Regions from separate parts of the Paenibacillus xylanilyticus genome, predicted to be linked through region 1. Evidence: a T-box and tRNA genes for the amino acid it is inferred to sense, from the RefSeq annotation. Region 1 holds a T-box; the other regions hold tRNA genes.
The links. A T-box is a leader RNA that pairs with one kind of tRNA and senses whether it is charged. The one in region 1 lies ahead of leuS (leucine--tRNA ligase), so its partner is inferred to be a tRNA-Leu.

Region 1 (4,177 bases):
AACAGGCAAGCTGCTGACGGAAGGAGGATATACCCCCCAAGAGCTCCAGGCTCGCGTTGCCGTTCCCGGTGGCATTACCGCCCAGGCACTTGCTTTAATGAAAAACAGCCTGAACGGTGTATTCGACAGCCTAATCCATACAACCCACGACAAGTACGAAGAGGACTTGTTGAAGCTGGATGAAGTATTTAGAGCCGGTGAAATTAACCGGCAACAATATTAACAAGTTTGCCTGGAACGGCAATGACCTTGCGAATGGTCTTGCCTTCCAGAGCCTGTTTGACAGGTGCCAGTTCCATTGTAAAGTCCTGCATGCCTTGTGCATCGAGATCTTTGGCAATCGTTGCACGAGTTACGATTTTGCCGTTGACCTGTACAACAATCTCCACTTCAGCATCTACTGTCATGGATTCATCATACTCCGGCCAAGCTACGTAGGAGATTCCTCCTTCGTGTCCAAGACGGCTCCACAATTCTTCCGCCATGTGCGGTGCCAGTGGGGACAAGAGCTGTACAAAGTTTTCCATCGCTTCACGTGGCAATGTATCGGCTTTGTAAGCATCGTTGATGAAGATCATCAACTGGCTGATCGCTGTGTTGAAACGCAGATGTTCCAGATCATCCGTAACTTTTTTGATCGTTTTGTGAGCTGTGCGTTTGAATTCTTCCGTTCCGCCATCCACAGTGATCTTGTCGTTGATTGCTCCAGTATCCTCGTTGATGAAGAGACGCCATACGCGTGACAGGAAGCGGTACATACCCTCTACCCCGTTAGCATTCCACGGTTTTGTAGCTTCCAGTGGTCCCATAAACATCTCATAGAGACGCAATGTATCGGCTCCGAATTCATTCACAATTTCATCCGGGTTAATGACATTACCACGGGATTTACTCATTTTCTCATTATTGGTTCCCAGAATCATACCCTGGTTCACCAGTTTGTGGAATGGCTCCTTAGTATTCACCACGCCCAGATCATACAACACCTTATGCCAGAAACGAGCATACAGCAGGTGAAGCACGGCATGCTCGGCTCCCCCGATATACAGGTCAACAGGCAGCCACTGCTGCTGTTTCTCCTGGGAGATCAGCTCTTTGTCGTTGTGTGGATCGATAAAGCGCAGATAATACCAGCAGCTTCCCGCCCATTGCGGCATCGTATTGGTCTCGCGGCGGGCTTTCATTCCCGTTTCCGGGTCCACCGTATTTACCCACTCCGTTACGTTCGCCAGTGGAGACTCCCCGGTACCTGAAGGTTTGATCTGGTCGATATCCGGCAGCAGCAAAGGAAGTTGATCTTCCGGCACCGTCTTCATTGTTCCATCTTCCAGGTGCAGAATTGGAATCGGCTCACCCCAGTAACGCTGGCGACTGAACAACCAATCGCGCAGGCGATACGTTGTTTTTCCTTGCCCCTTACCATTCTCCTCCAACCATGCGATCATTTTCGCAATCGCTTCTTCGTTATTCAGTCCGTTCAGGAAGTCCGAGTTCACATGCGGTCCGTCACCGGCATAAGCCTCTTGTGTTACGTCCCCACCCTGGATAACTTCAATGATGTCCAGACCGAACTGCTTCGCAAATTCCCAGTCCCGTCCATCATGACCTGGAACTGCCATAACCGCTCCTGTACCGTATCCTGCGAGCACATAATCCGCAATCCAGATAGGCAGCTTTGCACCATTAACCGGATTGATCGCATAGGCACCAGTGAATACGCCTGTTTTTTCTTTGGCCAGATCCGTACGTTCCAGATCACTCTTGCGAGCGGCCTGCTCCTGGTAAGCCTTAATGGCTTCACGCTGTTCCGCTGTCGTAATTGCATCGACCAATTCATGCTCAGGAGCAAGAACGGCGAAGCTTGCACCGAACAGGGTATCCGCACGTGTTGTAAACACTTTGATAACTTCTTCACTGCCCTCAATGGCAAATACAACCTCTGCACCTGTGGATTTGCCAATCCAGTTGCGCTGCATATCCTTGATGCTCTCGGACCAATCCAGCTCTTCCAGATCTTCCAGCAAGCGCTCTGCATATTCCGTGATTTTCAATACCCATTGACGCATCGGTTTGCGTACAACCGGATGACCACCGCGCTCACTTTTGCCGTCAATAACCTCTTCGTTAGCCAGTACCGTACCCAGCGCTTCACACCAGTTAACCGGCACTTCATCTACGTATGCCAGGCCTTTTTTGTACAACTGGATGAAGATCCATTGTGTCCATTTATAGTATTCAGGGTCTGTTGTACTGATCTCACGATCCCAGTCGTACGAGAAACCAAGGGACTTGATTTGACGACGGAAATTGTCGATATTGCGGAATGTAATTTCCCGCGGGTGCTCGCCCGTGTCCAGAGCGTGCTGCTCAGCAGGCAAACCGAAAGCATCCCAGCCCATCGGATGAAGCACATTATAACCACGCATACGTTTGAAACGGGAAACGATGTCTGTTGCCGTATACCCTTCCGGGTGGCCTACGTGCAGACCTGAACCGGATGGATAGGGGAACATGTCGAGTGCATAAAACTTCGGTTTACCCGGGTCTTCACCTGTTTTAAACGTTTTGTTCTCATCCCAATACTGCTGCCAACTTTTCTCCATAACCTGCGGCTGATAGCCGTGCTTCGGCTGGTGATTTTCACTCATCTATTGTTCCTCCTCTTGGTTATTCACATTTATTGCAACAAAAAAACCTCAGCATCCATAGCGTTTGCAGCGCTAGGGACGAGAGGTTGAATTCCCGTGGTACCACCCTAGTTAGCGGACGAACGTGCTTCGTCATCCACTCCCTTTGGACCTGTAACGGCGGTTAACCGATGCGGATTTCCATTCCTGAACGAATGCCAAACATTCAAAGCACAGGATGGTGTAATCACCGCATTTCTCCAAGGCGAGTTCGCGAAATACTGTCAATCGGCTTGCACCAACCGCCGACTCTCTGTCATGTACAGGACCCACTACTGTTCCTTATCATCGAAATATGTATACAATATCGGGACCATTATATAAAAAAGCACGACTAAAGTCAATATTGCTTGTTTTGTTGACTATAAATAATGCAGTTCTTTCCCATTCTGGCTAGGACATTCGAAATCGCTCGATTCCTTCTTCCAAGTTATGGATTGCCCACTGAATGTGTTCCTGGTTATCATATTGACGATATTCGCATTCAATCCGCAGGATCAGATCAAAATACAGATCGTACAAGCTTCTTCGTTTTCGTTCACTCTCCGTTGTGATGGCCCTACCGTAACCTTTCACAAACCCTTTTGTATAATTAAAATGACTGAAGTAGTGCTCCATCAGAGGATCCGCCCATAGGCAACGCTCAAAATCAATAATGGCTGTAATCCGCCCCTGTTCCACAAATACATTGCCATCCCACAGATCCCAGTGAATGAGTACCGGCTCGTTGACATCACTCAGCACATCCGATTTCTCCCTAATCAATTGGGCAAGCTCATCATAATCCATAGGAAGTTTTACGCCAGCCTCTCTTCCGTCGGTCAGCAAATCATCCATCAGACACAAAAATGCTTCCTTCCAGGTGTTATACTTTGGTTTCTTTTCTGAAAAATAGCCAAACTTTTCACCTTTGATCTCGTTGATCCGGCGATTGAATGCACCAAGCTGCTCTTCAATCTCTGCCTGCTCTGCTGCACTATACTGATCTTTGACCTTGTTGTAAGGCGTGCCAGACATATATTCCATCATAAAATACTCCGCCGGAGCAAGACTGCATGTGGTATCCCACGCCAATACACGGGGGACCGGTACATCTCGAAGCTCTCCCACAAGACGCAGTGCCTGAACTTCTGCCATCAGGAGATCCTGCTCACAACGCAATGGTTTACCAACCTTGGAAGGAGCGATTTTGAGCACCACCTCTTGCCCGTTGCCGAGCGAGATATAATAAGCATGGTTGGCCCATCCGTCAATCATTTCCCTATATTCCAGGATGCCTGTATTAAAATGTTGCTTGGCAATTGCATTCAGCTGTTCTGAAGTCAGCCTTGTTTTGTATGTACTTTCCACTTCTGCACCACCTTTTTTTATAAATACGAATTCTATTCATCAAGATCGGGTAAGCGTTTTCCACGTTTTCCACCTTCGTCCATTATGGCTCTCTTCACTGGTGCTGGCAATGCATTTCATCATAAAAACAGGAAAAAACC
Region 2 (4,177 bases), 3.2 Mb from region 1:
AAACTGCCTCGTAAAGGCGGTCCAGGCATTACCCGCTCAGACCTGCTGCTGATCAACAAAACAGACCTCGCACCTTATGTTGGCGCAAGTTTGCAGGTAATGAAGGATGATACCGAGCGCGTACGCGAAGGTCGCCCATATGTAATGTCGAATCTCATGAGCGGTGAAGGGGTATCCGAGATCATTCACTGGCTTGAGCACCAATACATGGATGACGATGCTGCCGCTGCGCATCTGCATTCACACAGCCATGACCACGGCTCAGCCCACAGCCATTAATTCATCTCCCGTATCGGAAGGAGCCGAAACAAAGTTGGGCATTCGTGCTGAAGGAGCGGTGATACGACGCAGCGAGCTTCGAGCCACATTTGCCCTTCAAGAGGGACGTACGATCATGACAGATCGTTATTACAGCGCCCCTCTCCGGTTCAGTCGCTCCTTTCGCCCACCGGGGAACAGCAATGGGTTATGCCTCTACACATCAGACGTCTCTCCCGGTGTTCTGAACGGGGATCATTACCATTCCGAGTGGCATTTGGGCGAAGGCACCCATGTGATGCTGAGCAGTACATCAGCGACACGCCTTCACCCTACGCCTTCACTTCCCTCGTCGGTCAACCATCACTTCCAGATCAGGAAAGGCGCAGTGCTTGAATACTTCCCGGAATGTGTAATCCCATTCAAAGGTAGTTCTTCTTCGCTTACTGCCACCTTCCATCTGGAGGAACAGGCCATTCTCGCTTATGCAGATGTCTGGTCAGCCGGACGAATTCACCGGGGTGAGGCTTTTGAGTTCAGCAAATATCGAAACTCAACCGAAATATGGCAAGGGGAGCAGCTTGCTGTGTGGGACCGATTCGGAATGGAACCCTCACGCGATGATCCACAAAAATCAGCTGCATTGCTGGATTTCACCCATACTGCAGCCCTGTGGATGATCGCTCCTGGGCTGGGGACAGCGGAACTGGAAAGCATCAGGTCTGCACTGCCTCCGGATGGTCGAATGCTCGCTGGTGCAAGCCTGCTCGCGAGCGGAGGGATCGGCGTCCGTTTGCTTGGCATGGCTGCCTGGGAACTTCAGGAACAATGCCTGCACATTTGGAACACCATTCGACCGCAGCTGTTAGGCAACGAGAATCTTACGTTCCGCAAATAAACCATATATCATGATTTCATGAGCCAAAGATGAAGACGACTGTAGTCATCTCACATGAACACAAAAAAACCTCTGAACATTTCCGGAAATCATCCGGGTTGGTTCAGAGGTTTTGCATTAGGGCGATTCATCCGTTTCGGGTTTATCATCTTCCTGATATCGAAAGTCAGCAGCATTTCTACTTTCCTTGGACTTGCGATAACGGGTAAATTCAATATATTCGCTGATAAAAGACTGCTCTTCGGTCGATAATTCACTCTCCTGGCAATCCAATTGCCGCAACACGCCAAAAAAATAATCCTCCCGTTTTTCCCGTACCATCGCTTCCTTGGATGGACGTCCAATCATGAGCCAGTCCAGACTCACATCAAAAAACGCAGCGATCTCAATCAGTTTATTCGTGCTCGGAATCGACTTTCCACGTTTCCAATCACCCAGATTCCCGGTGCTGATCTTCAGTTGTTGACAGAATGCTTTCTTTGTCATCCCTCGCTCGGCAATCAGGTGTTCAATTCGCTCATATATCGACTGCATACAGGACCGCCTTCCAACCATAATATCTAAAATCCATATCTTGCACCATAACGTAATTCTCCGGCGACATTATATAGACAATTATACCACAACAGATATCAATCCTCAGCCCTTCTTCATCCATGAGCAGTTTTCACATAGATATATATAAAAATAAAAATAGACTCTCATGGATATCCACGAGAGTCTATTTCCCTAACGTTTACATGTAATGCGGTCGAGAGGACTCGAACCTCCACGGGTATACACCCACTACCCCCTCAAGATAGCGTGTCTGCCATTCCACCACGACCGCATATTCAAATGTATAAATGGTGAGCCATGAAGGGCTCGAACCTTCGACACCCTGATTAAAAGTCAGGTGCTCTACCAACTGAGCTAATGGCTCTTGCTGTAACTTCACCGATGTGCCATATCATCTCTTGTTTTAAGAACAATGACTTGCGAGGTTTCCTTATTAAAAAGGTGGTGAAGATATGACCCGTAGGGGATTCGAACCCCTGTTACCTCCGTGAAAGGGAGGTGTCTTAACCCCTTGACCAACGGGCCTTGTTAACAAGTTGTCTTTCTTGGCGACAAGAATGAGTATACCACACCATATAAAAATAGTGCAACACTTTTTTTATTTTTTTATCTAGCGCTTTTTCATAGATCATTTTTCAAAAAAATTTAGGATCGTTTAACTGGCATATACTATCTGAGAGATCTGAATTTCATATCAATGTCATCAGAATCCTTACATCCTGTTGAAATAATATCAAAACACTTATAAAAACTTATGTTCACTTAAAATATTGCAAACTAAATTGCAAATACTTATACTTAGGTTATCAGTATTACGGTCACTCATTAGCAAGGAGGCGGCATGCTTGTTTCAGGAAGAACGAATGCAGCTCATTATCGAACATCTTCGCAAACATAATCGGATCTCGGCAGACGAGATCGTTACCCTTTTTGACGTCTCGCGGGACACGGCTCGAAGGGATCTGATCAAGCTGGAAGAACAGGACGCCATTATCCGAACACGGGGCGGCGCAATCCTCCCCTCTCCTCCCCGTGAATATATCTCATACAAGGATCGCCTGCTGCATGTTTCGGAAGAAAAAAGGGCTATAGGCAAACTCGCTGCAGCCATGGTCCGCCAAGGTGAAAACATCATTCTGGATTCTTCCACAACGGTGCAGGCTTGTGCTGAGCATCTGAATGGAAAGTCCTGTACAGTCATCACCAATTCCATTCATTCCGCAGATCTTCTCTCCAATCACTCGGCTGTCCATATTCGTTTACTTGGCGGCAAAGTCGACAAGGAACAACGCTATGTTTACGGTGCCTCGGTGATCGAAACACTCTCTCATTATTACGTGGATAAAGCCTTTATCGGTATTGGCGGGATTACGATGGATGGATTCAGTGCTTCCGAAGAAGAAGGCAAGATTAAGCAAAAAATGATGCAGGCGGCCAAAGAGGTCTTCGTGCTCGCAGATCATTCCAAATTTGATAAACGTTACGGGTACCGTTTTGCCGACTGGTCACTGATTGATGTACTGATTACCGACCAATGGCCATCAGACGAATGGCGTAACTTTTTGAATGAACAACAGGTTGAGATTCTCATTCCTGAACCAACAGAAGATAAGGAGTTGTAAAGTGATGAAATTATTTGCTACGGACTTGGATGGAACGCTGCTAAACAGAGACAGTCAGATTAGCCCGGAAAATGCTGCTGCCATTCACCGGGCCCAGCAAGAAGGATTGAAAGTTACCATTGCAACAGGGCGCGTCTATTCGGACGTTGTCGGCATTTGCCAAGAAGGCGGGATTAACACGCCTGTCATTGGGTCCAATGGAGCCACGATTCATGATGCTGACGGGAACCGTCTGTATCATCTTCCGCTCGAACGTGAGACAGCAGCATCCGTCATGCAGTGGCTCGAAGATCATGAGTGCTATTATGAAGCGTCCACTCAGCAGGGAATATACGCCCCGATCAGCAGTCATGATACGATGCTTGCCGAGATGGATCGAATCCTGGGAACAAGTCCTGGTGAGGACGTTGAGCGCCTGATTCGTGCCGTTAAGAAGCATTATGACAAGAAAGACTACCATCGCGTTCAATCCCATCAGGAGATTCCTGCAGAAGCCTACATTTACAACATTATGGCCTTCTCCCTCGACCCGGATCAATTACAGACAGGAAGAGCTCACTTTGCCTCCAGATCGGATGTCGCGATGGTCGTATCCTCTGAACACAACTTCGAGATGCAGCATCCCGATGTGTCCAAAGGTAATGCTCTCACTAAACTGGCTGCCCATCTCGATATTTCCATGGAAGATACGGCAGCTATCGGCGACAATTTCAATGATGTTTCCATGTTAAAAATGGCAGGACTCGGCATCGCCATGGGCAATGGTGAACCTGAGATTCAAGCCCTTGCCAAGGCTATAACATTAACCAACGTAGAACACGGTGTCGCCCATGCCATTCAC
Region 3 (4,177 bases), 640 kb from region 1:
ACTTCCGGGAGTCAGACAGTGAGTGCTAAGATCCATTGTCAAAAGGGAAACAGCCCAGACCATCAGCTAAGGTCCCCAAGTGTGTGTTAAGTGGGAAAGGATGTGGAGTTGCACAGACAACCAGGATGTTGGCTTAGAAGCAGCCACCATTGAAAGAGTGCGTAATAGCTCACTGGTCGAGTGACTCTGCGCCGAAAATGTAACGGGGCTAAACACACCACCGAAGCTATGGCTTGATGCTTGCATCAGGGGTAGGGGAGCGTTGTATAAGGGTTGAAGGTGTACCGTAAGGAGCGCTGGACATTATACAAGTGAGAATGCCGGTATGAGTAACGAAAAGATCAGTGAGAATCTGATCCGCCGAAAGCCTAAGGGTTCCTGAGGAAGGCTCGTCCGCTCAGGGTAAGTCGGGACCTAAGGCGAGGCCGAAAGGCGTAGTCGAAGGACAACAGGTCGAAATTCCTGTACCACCGTAAATCGTTACGAGCGATGGGGGGACGCAGTAGGGTAGTGACGCAGACTGATGGATGTCTGTCCAAGCAGTAAGGCTGATGTGTAGGCAAATCCGTACATCGTAAGGCTGAGCTGTGATGGGGAGTGAAAATTACAGTAGCGAAGGTCATGATCTCACACTGCCAAGAAAAGCCTCTAGCCAGATGAAGGTGCCCGTACCGCAAACCGACACAGGTAGGCGAGAAGAGAATTCTAAGGCGCGCGGAAGAACTCTCGTTAAGGAACTCGGCAAAATGACCCCGTAACTTCGGGAGAAGGGGTGCCCCGGTAGTGTGAATAGCACGAGGGGGCCGCAGTGAAAAGGCCCAAGCGACTGTTTAGCAAAAACACAGGTCTGTGCGAAGCCGTAAGGCGAAGTATACGGGCTGACGCCTGCCCGGTGCTGGAAGGTTAAGGGGAGCGGTTAGGAGTAATCCGAAGCTGTGAACCGAAGCCCCAGTAAACGGCGGCCGTAACTATAACGGTCCTAAGGTAGCGAAATTCCTTGTCAGGTAAATTCTGACCCGCACGAATGGCGTAACGACTTGGGCGCTGTCTCAACGAGAGATCCGGTGAAATTTTAATACCTGTGAAGATGCAGGTTACCCGCGACAAGACGGAAAGACCCCATGGAGCTTTACTGCAGCTTGATATTGAATTTGGGTACGATCTGTACAGGATAGGTGGGAGCCTTTGAAGCATGAGCGCCAGCTTGTGTGGAGGCACCGTTGGGATACCACCCTGATCGTATCTAGGTTCTAACCTGGTGCCCTTAGCGGGTACGGGGACAGTGTCAGGTGGGCAGTTTGACTGGGGCGGTCGCCTCCTAAAGAGTAACGGAGGCGCCCAAAGGTTCCCTCAGAATGGTTGGAAATCATTCGAAGAGTGCAAAGGCATAAGGGAGCTTGACTGCGAGACCTACAAGTCGAGCAGGGACGAAAGTCGGGCTTAGTGATCCGGTGGTACCGCATGGAAGGGCCATCGCTCAACGGATAAAAGCTACCCTGGGGATAACAGGCTTATCTCCCCCAAGAGTCCACATCGACGGGGAGGTTTGGCACCTCGATGTCGGCTCATCGCATCCTGGGGCTGAAGTAGGTCCCAAGGGTTGGGCTGTTCGCCCATTAAAGCGGTACGCGAGCTGGGTTCAGAACGTCGTGAGACAGTTCGGTCCCTATCTGTCGTGGGCGTAGGAAATTTGAGAGGAGCTGTCCTTAGTACGAGAGGACCGGGATGGACGTACCGCTGGTGTACCAGTTGTTCCGCCAGGAGCACCGCTGGGTAGCTATGTACGGACGGGATAAGCGCTGAAAGCATCTAAGCGTGAAGCCCCCCTCAAGATGAGATTTCCCAGTATGTAAGACCCCTTGAAGACGACGAGGTAGATAGGCTGGGGGTGGAAGTGCAGTAATGCATGGAGCTGACCAGTACTAATCGGTCGAGGGCTTATCCAAATTGCAGGTTTTAGTCGCAAGTTTTCGTTTCGGATCTAGTTTTCAGGGAGCAAATCCTTGTAAGATTTAAGCTGCATGTCCTTTCTGAGGATTGATATTTTGCTGGTGATGATTCACCGAAGATATCACAGCGCAAAAATCATGTTTGGTGGCGATAGCGGAGGGGTTCCACACGTACCCATCCCGAACACGACCGTTAAGCCCTCTAGCGCCGATGGTACTTGGACCGAAGGGTCCTGGGAGAGTAGGACGCTGCCAAGCGAAACCCTTTTGGGTGTTTTTTAAACTACATAATGTGGCGGCGTAGCTCAGCTGGCTAGAGCGTACGGTTCATACCCGTGAGGTCGGGGGTTCGATCCCCTCTGCCGCTACCATAAAACGCCGGTGTAGCTCAACTGGTAGAGCAACTGACTTGTAATCAGTAGGTTGGGGGTTCAAGTCCTCTCGCCGGCACCATAGTACGACATGCGCGTGTGGCGGAATTGGCAGACGCACTAGACTTAGGATCTAGCGTCTTTGACGTGGGGGTTCAAGTCCCTCCACGCGCATCTCAGTATGGACAGAAAGGATCTAGAGTATAAGGTTAATTACCTTCACTCTCGGTCCTTTCTGTGTATAATCAGAACCCTTGAAATGGCTCAAGGGTTTTTTCATGTTTTTATTTGCCCCGGAATCGGCTTCTGCAAAATTGGGCTCACGCATAAATGCCCAGGGCATAAGCTGGCGTATAGGTTTTTACCTAAACCATGAGCGAAGGGCAGGCGTTAAATTTTGGCGACTTCTTATATGGATTATACGTTACCAACCACACAGTTCACGTATGATGTGAACCAGAATCAATTGTTCAAAAAGGATGAAAATAACTACATCAATTCCCTATCGATCAAACAGCTAAATACATTGGGAAATGCATCCCTGCTGGATATTTATTTGAGTACTGGCAATGTCGTTGAACCTCACATACATCAAAATGCAACAGAACTGGTCTATTGTATTAGTGGTTCCGCTGTCGTATCCCTCATTAACCCTTTTACCAACGAGTTATTAAACTTCCCAATTAGTCCTGGCCAAGTAGCGAATGTTCCCCAAGGCTGGTGGCATTATGAAGTTGCGACGGTTGATCAGACTCACCTGCTGGCTATTTTCGATGCTCCGGTCCCAGAAGCGATATTTGGTTCAGACATTCTGCGTCTGACGCCTGCAAGTGTGCTGGCCCATACGTATTGTCTGGATGAGAACAAGGTTAAAGAGACGTTAGCTCCTATTCAAAAGACAGTATTCATTGGACCGCCTGCTGATTGTGCAACTCAAGTATCACCAGCTGCCGATAACATGTCTAAACCGAACAGCCAGCCGAACATCCAACCAAACATCCAACCAAACGTTCAACCAAACGTTCAACCAAACGTTCAGCCTTATGTACAGATGCAATACGCGCCAAGTCCGGAATATATTTACCCCGATCCAATGAATCCAACGTATGGGCATAATCCAAATGCTGCTTATGTACCAGCAGAGTCCGAATATATGCCGTACACTGTACAGCGTCCTATTATTGGTAATGGTTGGAGATACTAATTATCTTTCTTAATTTTTTTGAAATGAATGTCACAGATTCATCTGTTCATTTGTCTTCAGTATGTACACTACAATACGGAGGCGAATGAGATGAGTTTGAGAATGAATTACAGAGCAGCGAATACAGGGGCTTTCAAGGCATTAATGGCAATGGAGCAGTTTATATCGGGTCAATTTGAGGATAAAGTATTATATGAATTGTTAAAAATCAGAGTTTCACAAATCAATGGCTGTGCCTTCTGTCTTGATATGCATGCCAAAGATCTGATGAAGCTTGGTGATTACTCAGATCATATCCTGCTGCTTAGCGTTTGGCGCGAAGCTCCTTTATTTACGGAAAAAGAACGTGTTATGCTTGAACTGTCTGAAGCTGTGACCCGAATTTCTGAACAAGGGGTTCCACTGGAATTATACAATAAGGTCCGGGAACACTTTAGTGAAGAAGAACTGGTAGATCTGGTTATGGCGATTAATACCATTAACAACTGGAACCGAATTGCAATCACGACAGGCATGTATCCAGGCTGCTTTAATTAAACATTTCAAATACCGCTGCCAGAGGAGGCCTTCATATGAATCCTGATAAACTCACCACTGAACCGGAAGAGTCTTCTCTGGAAGTTGGTGAACTGTATATCCGTTATAAAGCATAT

Region 2: it has a tRNA-Leu gene. The T-box ahead of leuS (leucine--tRNA ligase) is inferred to sense a tRNA for this amino acid. The anticodon was not compared.
Region 3: it has a tRNA-Leu gene. The T-box ahead of leuS (leucine--tRNA ligase) is inferred to sense a tRNA for this amino acid. The anticodon was not compared.

The regions. Positions count from the first base shown of each region.
Region 1 covers NZ_CP044310.1:4,729,993-4,734,169, forward strand. Annotated here, with positions in the region: gene comER (late competence protein ComER) at 1-223, shown strand, start outside; gene leuS (leucine--tRNA ligase) at 204-2,648, opposite strand; T-box leader at 2,720-2,985, opposite strand; gene F4V51_RS21050 (phosphotransferase family protein) at 3,081-4,037, opposite strand.
Region 2 covers NZ_CP044310.1:1,482,450-1,486,626, reverse strand. Annotated here, with positions in the region: gene ureG (urease accessory protein UreG) at 1-279, shown strand, start outside; gene F4V51_RS06560 (urease accessory protein UreD) at 194-1,156, shown strand; gene F4V51_RS06555 (helix-turn-helix domain-containing protein) at 1,274-1,690, opposite strand; tRNA gene F4V51_RS06550 (tRNA-Leu) at 1,903-1,985, opposite strand; tRNA gene F4V51_RS06545 (tRNA-Lys) at 2,003-2,078, opposite strand; tRNA gene F4V51_RS06540 (tRNA-Glu) at 2,168-2,239, opposite strand; gene F4V51_RS06535 (DeoR/GlpR family DNA-binding transcription regulator) at 2,560-3,336, shown strand; gene F4V51_RS06530 (Cof-type HAD-IIB family hydrolase) at 3,341-4,177, shown strand, end outside.
Region 3 covers NZ_CP044310.1:4,088,041-4,092,217, reverse strand. Annotated here, with positions in the region: rRNA gene F4V51_RS18030 (23S ribosomal RNA) at 1-1,946, shown strand, start outside; rRNA gene rrf (5S ribosomal RNA) at 2,091-2,207, shown strand; tRNA gene F4V51_RS18020 (tRNA-Met) at 2,244-2,320, shown strand; tRNA gene F4V51_RS18015 (tRNA-Thr) at 2,327-2,402, shown strand; tRNA gene F4V51_RS18010 (tRNA-Leu) at 2,414-2,494, shown strand; gene F4V51_RS18005 (cupin domain-containing protein) at 2,718-3,524, shown strand; gene F4V51_RS18000 (carboxymuconolactone decarboxylase family protein) at 3,615-4,061, shown strand; gene F4V51_RS17995 (sigma-70 family RNA polymerase sigma factor) at 4,097-4,177, shown strand, end outside.